One region of the Bacillus songklensis genome, then DNA from elsewhere that is predicted to be linked to it. Evidence: riboswitches for the same ligand, from Rfam matches in the RefSeq annotation. Region 1 holds a riboswitch; each other region holds the start of a gene.
What was found. A riboswitch is a leader RNA that binds a small molecule or an ion and turns the genes downstream of it on or off. The one in region 1 is predicted to bind S-adenosylmethionine.
Positions count from the first base shown of each region.

Region 2: it holds a riboswitch for S-adenosylmethionine, as region 1 does, so the genes downstream of both, ACFOU2_RS19375 (methionine ABC transporter ATP-binding protein) here and ACFOU2_RS12025 (trans-sulfuration enzyme family protein) in region 1, are expected to answer to the same signal.
Region 3: it holds a riboswitch for S-adenosylmethionine, as region 1 does, so the genes downstream of both, ACFOU2_RS07480 (hypothetical protein) here and ACFOU2_RS12025 (trans-sulfuration enzyme family protein) in region 1, are expected to answer to the same signal.
Region 4: it holds a riboswitch for S-adenosylmethionine, as region 1 does, so the genes downstream of both, ACFOU2_RS10460 (Na+/H+ antiporter NhaC family protein) here and ACFOU2_RS12025 (trans-sulfuration enzyme family protein) in region 1, are expected to answer to the same signal.

Region 1 covers NZ_JBHRZT010000052.1:153,304-156,453, forward strand. The annotation lists gene ACFOU2_RS12020 (trans-sulfuration enzyme family protein) at 1-103, opposite strand, end outside; gene ACFOU2_RS12025 (trans-sulfuration enzyme family protein) at 87-1,232, opposite strand; SAM riboswitch class I at 1,474-1,590, opposite strand; gene ACFOU2_RS12030 (arsenic transporter) at 1,863-3,150, shown strand, end outside.
Region 2 covers NZ_JBHRZT010000072.1:110,736-113,885, reverse strand. The annotation lists gene ACFOU2_RS19385 (MetQ/NlpA family ABC transporter substrate-binding protein) at 1-172, opposite strand, end outside; gene ACFOU2_RS19380 (methionine ABC transporter permease) at 193-864, opposite strand; gene ACFOU2_RS19375 (methionine ABC transporter ATP-binding protein) at 854-1,867, opposite strand; SAM riboswitch class I at 2,090-2,195, opposite strand; gene ACFOU2_RS19365 (DNA alkylation repair protein) at 2,801-3,150, opposite strand, start outside.
Region 3 covers NZ_JBHRZT010000026.1:78,565-81,714, forward strand. The annotation lists gene ACFOU2_RS07470 (hypothetical protein) at 139-534, opposite strand; gene ACFOU2_RS07475 (competence protein ComK) at 582-1,079, opposite strand; gene ACFOU2_RS07480 (hypothetical protein) at 1,256-1,564, opposite strand; SAM riboswitch class I at 1,660-1,762, opposite strand; gene ACFOU2_RS07485 (methyl-accepting chemotaxis protein) at 1,833-2,780, opposite strand; partial or broken gene ACFOU2_RS07490 (cache domain-containing protein) at 2,775-3,150, opposite strand, start outside.
Region 4 covers NZ_JBHRZT010000043.1:176,933-180,082, reverse strand. The annotation lists gene ACFOU2_RS10470 (AI-2E family transporter) at 1-607, shown strand, start outside; gene ACFOU2_RS10465 (DNA-3-methyladenine glycosylase) at 652-1,269, opposite strand; SAM riboswitch class I at 1,486-1,591, shown strand; gene ACFOU2_RS10460 (Na+/H+ antiporter NhaC family protein) at 1,728-3,035, shown strand.

The DNA.
Region 1 (3,150 bases):
GATAAATCGGAACTGAAACCGCTCCGTAATGTTCGCCGATATCTGTTTTAGCATGGATCAGCTTTGTACCAAATTGGAGACTGCGTTCATTTTCGGTAAGCATCGAATACCTCCTTTAAATCTTGAATGATATCATCTGCATGTTCAATTCCAACGGAAAAACGCAGCAAGCGATTTGTTACCCCAATGGCATTGCGAATCTCTTCCGGAATATCCGCATGTGTTTGTCTTGCCGGGAACGTAATTAAACTCTCTACTCCCCCTAAACTTTCTGCAAACGTGATTAGTTTCAAATTCTCCAATAAATATGGAACAAGATTTTCATCCCGAACGGAAAAGGAGAGCATGCCGCCAAATCCGCTTGATTGCTTTTTCATAATTTCATAACCCGGATGCGTTTCCAGTCCTGGGTAATATACGTGTTCCACATCAGGCTGTTCCACTAGCCAATGGGCAATTTTCAAGGCATTTTCCTGGTGTTTTTCCATTCGAAGGCCCAGGGTCTTCACTCCCCGCAGCAACAACCAGCTATCCTGCGGTCCTAAAATGGCTCCGATTGCATTTTGATAAAATTTGACTTTCTCTCCTAGCTCGCTACATCGAGTGACAACCAAACCTGCAATCACATCATTATGCCCTCCAATATATTTGCTGGCGCTATGTACCACAATATCTGCTCCCAGCTCGATTGGCCGCTGACAATAAGGAGACAAAAACGTGTTATCCACAATGGTAAGTAATTGATGCTGTTGAGAAATTTCCACCATCGCCGCTATGTCTGTCACTTGCATTAACGGATTTGTCGGCGTTTCAATGAAGATTGCCTTTGTATTTGATTGAACTCCTTCCTTCACTGCATCAATGTTCGCTGTATTTACATAACTGACACTTACACCTATGTCTTGTAAAATATCGCTTAACAGTCGATAGGTTCCTCCATATAAATCTTCTGACACTATTAAATGATCGCCATTTTTAAATAAATTGAAAACAGCTGCAATGGCTGCCATTCCTGAAGAAAAAGCAAACCCTGCCGCTCCGCTTTCCAGTACCGCAATAGCATCTTCAAGAGCCGTTCTTGTCGGGTTGGCTGTTCGTGAATAGTCATACCCGGTGCTCTCTCCTAAACGCGGATGCTGGAAAGTTGATGATTGATAGATCGGGGTGGTAATGGATCCGGTTGAAGGATCTTTCCCTACCCCGGATCGAACTAACAATGTCTCAATATGCATTTCTCGTTCTCTCCTTGTCGTAAGAATTTCTCTCGCAAAAACATTTTTCATCCACCCACGAAACAGCTCTTTCTCTGCACCAAAAGTTTTGAATTTTTCGAAAAGAGATATTTTGAAGGTGATCCTCAAGTTAAAAAGCAAATGTCTTTTATTTCCAATGCGGAATGAATCGTCAACTCATGAAAAAAACACCCTTCTGCAGATGGAAGAGTGTTCGTTTCGGTTATGTCACTAACGGAAACTCTCATCTGCTAGAACATCACCGTTCTACAGGAATTAGCACCGTTCAAATCAAATGATTTGATTTGATGGTTGCCGGGCGTCATAGGGCCAGTCCCTCTGCCTCTCTGGATAAGAGCAATATAAATATTAAATTCATTATCGGTCATTTGCTTCTTGTTATAAACTTTAATCAAGAAACCTTTATTTGTCAATAAGAATTTTCTCAAAAATCGAAATTATGTTTTATAGTCGTTTGTATGATAGAGATGATTGCGGAATTACTATAAAATAGTAAACCCGTTTAGTACGTTTTTACCTGGAGGCTCGTATACATAAAGTATAAAAGCATAATAGAGACAATCGAGGGGGCAGCGAATGAATAGCAACTAAAGAGGTGATAACGTAAATATGGAGCCCTCAGTTTTATTAACCATTACTGCTTTTCTTTTCACTATGTCTCTTATCTTTATCCGTCCAAAAGGCATGAATGAAGCGACAGCCGCTTTTATGGGGGCAATGATTGTTCTCATTTCCGGCACGGTTACAATAGACAATTTAATAGAAATCGGATTGAAAGTAAGTGGAGCTGCCATCACGATTATTTCTACTATTATCATGGCTATCGTGTTGGAAAGCATTGGATTTTTCAGATGGATGTCGGCTAAACTTTTTCTTTTTTCAAAAGGGTCAGGAATTCGTTTATTTTGGCTGACAAATTTATTATGTTTTTTCATGACACTTTTTTTTAACAATGATGGAAGTATTCTTATCACAACCCCCATCCTGCTTATATTATTAAAAAACCTTAAACTAAAACCCCATCATCAAATCCCTTACTTGTTAAGCGGTGCACTGGTCGCAACCGCTTCGAGCGCCCCAATTGGTGTCAGCAACATCGTAAATTTAATCGCGCTGAAAATTATTGATATGGACTTGTATGAGCATACAGCCCTCATGATTGTTCCGGGAATGGCGGGTCTTTCGTTTATGTCCTACCTGTTATTTCTTTATTATCGAAAGACTCTTCCTAAAACCCTTTCGGCATCAAAAGATTCTTATGAGAAAATAAATGACCCTTATTACCATCCATTAAAAGCCAGTAATCGTGCTCATCAAACAAAATTGATGAGAAACGTCTTGCTCTTTGTAATGGCGGTCCGGTTAAGCTTGTTTGTCGCTTCCTTTCTCCATATCTCTGTCTCATTGGTAGCCGTAACGTGTTCCTTATCTCTTCTTTTTTGGAGATGGATTTATTTAAAGGTGTCTCCGCTCGATATCTTAAAGAAGACACCTTGGCACATTTTCGTTTTTGCTGTTTGTATGTATATTGTCATTTATGGATTGAATAATATTGGCTTGACAGTTTTCCTAGTTGAGCAGCTCAATCCTTTGTTAGCCGAAGATTTATTTAGTGCCACAATGATTATGGGATGGCTGTTAACCTTTTTATCCAATTTATTCAATAATCATCCTGCCCTAATGATCGGAACAATTACGTTAACAGAAATGAACCTTGACGCACCAGTAATGAAAACAATCTACTTAGCTATGATTATCGGAAGCGATATAGGAGCTCTTCTACTCCCAATTGGCACATTAGCCACACTCATTTGGATGCACATGTTACACCAGGCAAAAGTTCATGTAAAATGGAGTCACTATTTAAAAACGACCCTGACTATTATACCAATCACTG
Region 2 (3,150 bases), on a different contig from region 1:
CCAATCCTGGTGCAATAGCTTTCTTCACCATATCACTATAAGGGCCAGCAGTCGCACCAAATTTAACTTCTTTCGTATCTGTGTTTGCCTTCTCGCTGCCGCCTGAGTTACCACAAGCTGATAAAGCTCCCACAATGAATACTAGAATAAGAGCTGTGAGCCATTTTTTCATAATCTTCTCCTTCTTTCTCTTTATCTTTTATCTACAACTTTGGCGATAAAATCACCTAGAAGCTGAACGACCTGAACTAGAACAATTAAGATGACAACTGTTGCAATCATAATGGTATTGTCATATCGATAATAGCCAAAGCGAATGGCCAAATCGCCAATTCCGCCGCCTCCGACAGTACCTGCCATTGCCGAAAACCCAATTAAACTAATGAGCGTCAATGTAATACCCGAAATAATCCCGGATCTGGCTTCCAGTAACAATACATCCTTTATGATCATCCACGGAGTTGCACCGGCAGCAACAGCTGCTTCAATGACTCCATTATCGATTTCCCTTAAAGCAGTCTCCACAATCCGGGCAAAAAATGGGATGGCTGCAACTGAAAGGGACACACTTGCTGCGGTTGGCCCAATGGTTGTACCTACCAAAAATTTTGTGAATGGAAGTAACGCAACCAGTAAAATAATAAATGGAATCGACCGCACCATGTTCACCACAAAATCTAATACCGTTTTGGCTAAACGATTTTCAAAAAATAACCCTTTATCAGTGACATATAATAAAATCCCGATTGGCAGCCCAACGACAACTGAAACTGCCAGAGAGATGGTAATCATATAAATCGTTTGAATAAACGCTTGGTTTATATCAGGAATTAGTTCTATAAGATGATTGAAATCAATGCCCATCACGTAACACCTCCACTTGCGCTTCCCGTTTTCCAATATACTGAAGGGCTGTTTTGATTTCTTCCTTTTGTCCTTTTAGTTCCATAATAAAGATACCAAGCGGCATTTCTTGAATATATTCAATGGAACCATGAAGGAAGTTGCCTTTCACATTAAATTGCTGAAGTGTATCTGAAATAATCCCTTCACCCGCGATTTTCCCTTTGAACATGATCTTCACAATAGGTCCTTCACAACGGCTTATAATCGTCTCAGGCACTTCAAAGGAAACGACACTTTCAATAAACTCTTTTGTTAATTCGGTCTTTGGATTAGCGAAGATATCATAGACAGAACCTTCTTCAATAACCTTTCCGTCCTGCATGATGGCCATCCGGTTGCAAATTTCCTTTACAACATCCATCTCATGAGTAATTAACACAATGGTAATGTTGAGCTCTTTATTAATTTTTTTCAATAGATTCAAAATCGACTTAGTCGTCTTTGGATCCAAAGCAGATGTAGCTTCATCACATAAAAGCACGGACGGGTTATTGGCAAGCGCCCTTGCAATGGCAACCCGTTGTTTTTGCCCGCCGCTCAGCTGTGTGGGGTAGACATCTCTTTTATCGGAAAGACCAACCATTTCGAGCAGTTCCTCTACCCGCCCTTTTATTTGATCCAGCGGCATTTTGGCAGCCTTTAAAGCAAAAGCAATGTTTTCAAACACTGTTTTTTGGCTGATTAAATAAAAGTGTTGGAAAATCATGCCGATTTTTAATCTTGCTACACGCAAGTTTTCACCTTTTAAAGATGTTAAATCAGTCCCATCAACCGTAATCTTTCCGGAGGTAGGTCTCTCCAATAGATTAATACAACGAAGCAAGGAGCTTTTTCCGGCACCGGAATATCCTACAATCCCATAGATTTCTCCTTCTTGAATAGTGATCGAAACATCGTCCACACCTTTCACTAACCCGTTTTTTGTTTTATAAACCTTTGAAAGATTTTGAATTTCAATCATATGATGACCTCATTTTCCCTAAAACTAGAATTTCTGAACGAGTGGTTCTCGGTATTATGTATGACATACACAGGAGGACAGCCTCTTTGAAAATATGTTCAAACTCATATCGTTATTGCTTTATGTTAAAAGACTTGTTCAAAGGATCTGCTGGCAATCTATCATTCAAACAAAAAATGCCCCTTTCAACTGAAAAGAGCATCGAAACATGATCTATATTTCGACTTATCTTTCAGAATGAAAGTCATTCTGCAGGAATTGGCACCTTCCCATTAAGGGGGTTGCCGGACGTCATCGGGCCTAATCCCTCGGTCTCTCTTGATAAGTATTATGAATAAATTGACTCTTTAGATAATACAAGTATATTTTGGTTTTGTCAATAAAAAAATAGCAATTAAAACGTATTCTCTCTTTGTCTCCCATTGCTATGGAGTGTCCCAACACATGTAAAATCGATAGCCCCCTCGCATCACAATATGTCTCCGAGCGGGCTATTTTTTTCTCAGCAATAATACAGCGACAATGATGATCAACCCCTTGACAATTCCCTGGAGATAGGGAGACACGTTCATTTTTATGAGAAATTCTTCTCTAAAACCTATGAAGACGCTTCTCTAGTTTCTCTACTTTACTGTTTTGTTGATGTTCTTGAACACTTGCCCATTTGAACAAACAGCTAATTCTTTGATCCCTAAGTCCGTTCTGATGACTTGATCTGTTAATTCTTGTTACGTTTGCCCTTATTGAATTCCAACGAATAAATAACAATACTTTCCGTCAAAAGAGATTTAAGGATTGGGGTATTTAACGCCCATGGGAATCTGATCTGATGTCTTGACCCATCTAACATCAGAGATGATAGATATGAATAAAAAATTGTGGTCTAAAAACAAGAAAAGCTTTATCAAACGCTGGAAAGGTTAAATGATATCATTAACTAAAATAACTTTCGGATGAAATAAAAACTCCTATATCTGAGCTGTTAGATGAAGCCATTAAAAATTTGCTACTGAAAAGAAACTTGCTAAAAAATGCTGCTTGTTGATATTCACGTTCCGGAAGATCCCAAAGAGAAAAAACGACATCTTTCAGTCTCCCTTTTGGCGGCAACCCATTTTCTTTTACAAATTCTTTCATTAATTGACGACGAATAGGGGTTCTAATCCCTAAAAATTCATATTGGTTTCTTAAATATTTTTTAGACCATTCAGCATATTCCGCATCAGTGTGTTGGGAATATAGATTAACAAGTTTTTGAATGTATAAATTTACCGATTCAATCA
Region 3 (3,150 bases), on a different contig from region 1:
AACGCTCCTTTCATCTCTTCTTGTTGTATAAGATAACACATTTTTTCCGATTTAGAACTTAAATTTTTTGTAAATTTTTTGACAAATTATTCACATTGCGCAAAAATCCTCTCCCCATCATAAGGGAGAGGATTTTCATTATAATTTAAACTGATGGATGATGTCAGTTAATTGCTCGCTCAATTGAAGAAGCTCCTCTGCAGAATGGGAAAGCGTACTGACTGCCCGTACTTGTTCTTCCGCTGAAGCGGTAATTTCTTCAGCCCCTGCCGCAGATTGCTGGGCAATGGCTGCAATGCTTTCGATGGCCTCTGCTACCTCTTGTTTTAAATGATCCATTTCCTTCATGCTGCCGGTTACATCACGAATGGAGGAAACCATTTTGGAGATGTTTGTTTCAATCTGCTGGAATGCCGTTTCTGTATCAGCTACGGCTTCTCCTTGTTTCGCAGAAATCGCCGTTGTTCGTTTCATTTCCTCTGCTGCTTTATTCGTTTCCCTTGTCCGAAAGCGATTCATCCCCCACCTACTCATTGGGCTACGCCCTTCTCATTCCTTCAGGTGGGGGTCTTCTCGCCTATTTATGATAAAAATAGGGCCTGATCATCCCGCGGCGGAATCGGAAATTGAAAGATCGTCATACAAGCGGCCGTTTTTTGTCGCTGACTTTTCAAAAATTCGGGTGTAGCATGAACGATAAGCTGGGCATTGTTGCGAAAGGTCACGATGGATTGATTCGTCTTCGTTGGATGGGGCACAATCTGAAGGATATGATGCAAAAACAGCCAAGTACAATGAAAGTGATTCGTAGATGTGGTAGGAAAAGCAAAAATGTTATGTAAGGGAGAAATCGGAATAGGCGTTCGTTTCTCATAATGAAACAAATAGACAATGGATTTCCGCCTCCCCTCATAAGTAGAGCCGCTCCTTATGCATGCTTCCTCGATGAGTTCAAGCGGTTGCATCGATGTATAATATCCTCCGAAGAAATCAAAAATCTTTGTCTGATAAGAAGGATGGGCATATGCTGTAATGGCCATTGTCGTCGCTGAAATACGATACTTTTCGTTTAATTTCATCGTTTTTCCTCCTCAAATGTTTTAGTAAAAATACATTTACATTATATAGGTATTTAGTCCTTTTTTTATAAAGCAGGTGTAAAGTATTTGTTAAAATTTGTAAAAATAAGAGGTGTGATGTAAATCCATGGAATAAGAAAGGTTCCCGCATGAACTCACGCAGGAACCATCTTTTTTTACACATATACGTTTTCACTGAGACGAAGTCCTACTTTCTTCAACTGAACGAGAAGCTGTTCATCAAGAGCATAAGGATGTTTTTTCTGCAGCTCCCCTGCCTTTTTTACATCCAATGCTACCGCATGGACATGCTGGGTGTGATACACGACGATTTCATAAAAGTTTTCAAGTTTTTGAACTTTCACCCGACATCGCTCGTCTTCTGACTGTAAACGCCTCTCTAAACTTTCTGCCACATGGCGCACCAACTCATCCGTTAAATCCTTCTTACAAAGATATCCTCTCACTAATCCACTTAAACTCATGGTCCCCATCCTCTCTTTTATTTCATTCGCTTAGGAGAACCAGACCCAAACAAAAAACTCTTTCCGCTTTAGATGCGAAAAGAGTTCCGTTTTCCGTCTTATCATCCAAAGCACGCGCTTTGCTGGTCGGAGCACCTTGCGCAATGCAGGTTGCTGTGACGTCATCGAGCCAGATCTCTCAGTCACTCTGGATAACTATTCAGTTAACAACTAATTTACCAAATATCCAAATACTTGTAAAGGGAAAAGAAGACCTATCAGCTTCTTCTTAAACCTTGAATTTCACCAACAAATCCTGCAAATCTTGGGCCAATTGACTCAATGAATAAGCGGCGCTTGAGATTTCCTCCATCGCAGCCAGTTCTTCTTCGGAAGCTGAGGCCACACTTTCAGCGCTGGCTGCCGATACTTGAGCCGTTTCCTCCAGAATGTGGGTAGCTTTCGTGATTTCAGCCGAATGCTGCCGGATGTTCGATGTTGCTCCCGCGATTTCCTTGATTTCCTGCTGGATGCGGAAAATGTCCTCTAATATTTTCGAGAAGTTTTGCCCTGCTTCGGTGACCACATCCATGCCGACCGCCACGCTTTCATTGCTTTCCTGCATGACCATATAGGCGGATTTCGTATCGACTTGAATCTCCTTGATTAAGGCTCCGATTTGATCGGCCGAGCGCTTCGATTCTTCTGCAAGCTTACGTACTTCGTCCGCTACAACCGCAAATCCCCGGCCGTGCTCGCCTGCACGCGCCGCTTCAATGGCAGCATTCAAGGCAAGCAAATTCGTCTGATCGGAAATGCCGGTAATCACTTCAATAATTTTTCCGATTTCAGTGGAGCGGCTTTCCAATGTTTTCACCACGTTCGTTGATTGAGTCACCGTATCCGTGATGCGCTGCATTTGTTCTTTTACTTTGTTCAGCGACTCATTCCCGATTTCCGCCTCTTTGGACGTATCCTCAGCAGAACGCTCCACTTCTTTTGAACGGACGGTCATCTCTTGGATAAGGTGATCCATTTCTTGAATGGAGCGGTTCGTTTGCTCGACATTCACGAGCTGGCCTTCCGCCCCCGCTGCCACTTCCTGGATGGACACTGTCACTTCATTTACCGCCGACTTCGTTTCATCGGCACTGGCTGTCAATTCCTCGGACGACGCAGCAACAGCTTGTCCTGTTTCGCTCACTTTTGTGATCAGTTCCTTCATATTATCAATCATATGCTGATATCTGTTTGTCAGCATCCCGATCTCATCTTTCGCTTTTAAAACCGGTACGTCCACTTGTAAGTTTCCATTTGCGATTTCATCGGTCGCATTGCTGATTTTTTCAATCGAAACGATGTATCTGCGCGTAAAAATGTACATCACCACACTTGCGATGACGACAGCGGCAAGTGTAAAGATGAATGTCATTAGCTTTAATTTACTTAACTGCTCATAAAACTCATCCTCATATGCCCCGATTCCAATCATCCAATCCCACGGTTCAAAATAAACGGAATAGGCGATTTTATTGCGCGCTTTTGCTTCCCCTTCATTTTTCCAGGAATATGTATAGAAACGTTTGCTCTCATCTTTTTGTTTGGCT
Region 4 (3,150 bases), on a different contig from region 1:
AAATATTACGTTAACTGTTGTGACTGTTCCTTTCATTTTGTTTTATATGTTTAAGGATGGCCATAAGTTTCCGAAGGCAGCCGTTCGTTTCTTACCTTCTTCTTATCGAAGAGATGGTCTTCATATTATTGAGGAAACAGGCGAAACATTATCTGCCTATATTCAGGGGCAGTTTTTGGTGGCATTGTTTGTTGGAATATTTACCTTCATTGGATACTTAATTATTGGCTTGCCTTATGGACTCACTTTGGCGATTGTAGTAGCGATCACGAATATCATTCCGTATCTTGGCCCTTTTATCGGGGCAGCTCCGGCTGTAGTCATCGGGTTGCTTGATTCACCGACCAAAGCGTTGCTTGTTATTGTCGTGATTACGATTGTACAACAAATTGACGGTAACTTTATTTCGCCGCTGGTCATTGGAAAACGTTTGGATATTCACCCGCTTACCATCATCATCATTTTATTGGTAGCAGGAAATCTCGCTGGAGTGCTAGGGATGATTTTAGGTGTTCCTCTATATGCGGTTACTAAAACGATCATCATCAATATTGTGAAATTGGTGCGATTAAGAAATAGAGAAACCAAAGAGGATGTACCAATCTAATAATGAAAAAGGTCAGCCGCCCAAGCTGACCTTTTTCATTATTTCTATCTAGATACAAATTTATTTCCTGTAACCCAAAAACGCCATGGATAGTCACGGGCCTCTCCCGAGTTCTCAATGCCGATTCTTTTTCCTTGCGAGATACTTTCCGGAATGAATCCCTTTGAGAGAAATAGGGGAGGCCTGAAAATAGGATGGCCGTAATCTTCCATGGTGATACCCATCGCTTTTGTGAGCTTTCCGGGACCGTTCGTCCAATTTTTTATATCGGTCATTCCTTTTCTTCTTTCCTTCATAAGAGATTGTCCGCTGAATGGTTCTAGTGCGCGGATAAGAACGGCTTCCGGCTTTTCGAGTTCTCCGCTGACCACATTCACTAAACAATGGGTATGCATGACGTATGTATACACATAGCCAGCTTCTCCAAACATGATCTCCGTTCTTTTTGTTCTTCGGTTGCCGTAACTGTGGGATGCTCTGTCACCGGGACCGATGTATGCTTCCGTTTCCACTATAAAGCCGGAGGTGGTTCCTTCCTTTGTCTCTTTTACGAGGAGACAGCCGAGTAAAGACTTGGAGAGCTCAAGGGTTGACATTTGAAAGAAATCTTTTTCAATCGGCTGAACCACTATTGATTTTTCGTTTTCATGATCAGGGTGCAGGTAGTATGGAAACACGCTGTTCAACTTTTTCTTCTCCCTTTCCTTTAGAGTTTATATAAGGTTTACTGTCTTATTTAACCTACACATTCGGGCCATGTTTCAAACCTCGAACACTGTCTTTTGGTTATATTTAACTTTAGTAAAATAATATTTGACTTTTGGGGTTAAACCCCTTAAAGTAGGTTAAGGTAATTCCGGAAAGACAATAACTAAATCTTCTTATCGAGAGAGACGGAGGGACTGGCCCGACGATGTCTCGGCAGCGGACTCTAAAAAGAGTGCTGTGCCAAATCCAGCAGGCGTTATGCTTGAGAGATGGGGAGAGTGTTTCTTATATATTGTATATAAGACCTCTTCTTGTTTGTGAGAAGGGGTCTTTTTGATGGATCTATACTTTTATCAATATTAAAAGAGAGGTGCAATCATTGGAAAAATCAAAGGGAAATCCATTGGCTTTAATGCCGTTAGTCATATTTTTAGCTTTGTTTGTCGGGTCTGGAGTGATTACAGGGGATTTTTATAAAATGCCTGTTTTGGTGGCCATTTTAATTGCCGCAACAGTCTCATTGATCATGAATCGGAAGGAAACGTTAACGACAAAGGTGGAGCGATTCGCAGCTGGGGCAGGTCATCCGGATATTATTATCATGACGTTCATTTTCATTCTGGCAGGTGCTTTCTCTGAAACGGCAAAAGGTATGGGAGCGGTGGAATCCACGGTTAATCTAGCATTGTCTGTTCTTCCTCCAAGCTTTTTAGTCGTCGGTTTATTTGTCATTGGAGCATTTATTTCGCTATCGATGGGCACTTCCATGGGAACCATTGCAGCGTTGGCGCCAATCGGAGTCGGAATCAGCGCTGAGACCGATATTTCAATGGCTCTATCTATGGCAGCGGTCATCGGCGGCGCGATGTTTGGTGATAATTTATCATTCATCTCTGATACAACGATCGCAGCGGTGCGTACACAGCAAACGGAAATGAAGGATAAATTTAAGACGAATTTCTTCATTGTATTGCCGGCTGCCATTTTAACATGTATTATCTTGATTGCTGTCACAATGGGAAATCATTCCGAAGTAGCAGCAGAGAGTTTCGATTGGGTGAAAATCCTTCCTTATGTAGGAGTATTGATTACTGCATTGTTAGGATTTAATGTACTTGCAGTATTGACAGGCGGTACTGTCTTAGCGGGTGTGATTGGCCTGGCAGACGGAAGCTACACATTATCAAACCTTTTCCCAAAAGTAACCGAAGGCATTTTAGGCATGGCGGAATTGGTGATTCTTGCTTTGTTGATTGGCGGAATGGTTGAAATTATCAAGTATAACGGCGGTATTGATTATTTATTAAACTTAATGACTCGAAACATTAAGTCTAAAAAGGGAGCGGAGTTCGGTATTGCCGGCCTTGTAAGCTTAACTAACTTTTCAACTGCCAATAACACCATTTCTATCATTTTCACAGGCCCGCTCGCGAAAAACATTGCGGATCAGTACGAGATTGATAAGCGCAAATCAGCGAGCTTACTCGACATTTTCTCGTGCGGTGTTCAAGGTTTAATTCCATATGGAGCACAAATCTTAACAGCAGCTAAGCTGGCGGCTATTTCACCTATTAGTGTTTTACCTTATTCTTTCTATCCGATTTTAATCGCGATTTGCGGCGTGATTTCCATTTTGATCGGATTCCCCAGGTTTTCAGCGATAAAGAAGGAAAAAGAGCGAAAAGTATATGGAGTAAGCGAAAGCTATAGGGGTAAATAACAAAAAGTCAGCCGAGCGGCTGACTTTTTGTTATTTAATTTGCTCCTTCTAACAACCTTAAGGAAAAGTGATGGGCGATATCCTTAGCTCTATGCCTTCACAAGGCATAGAGCTA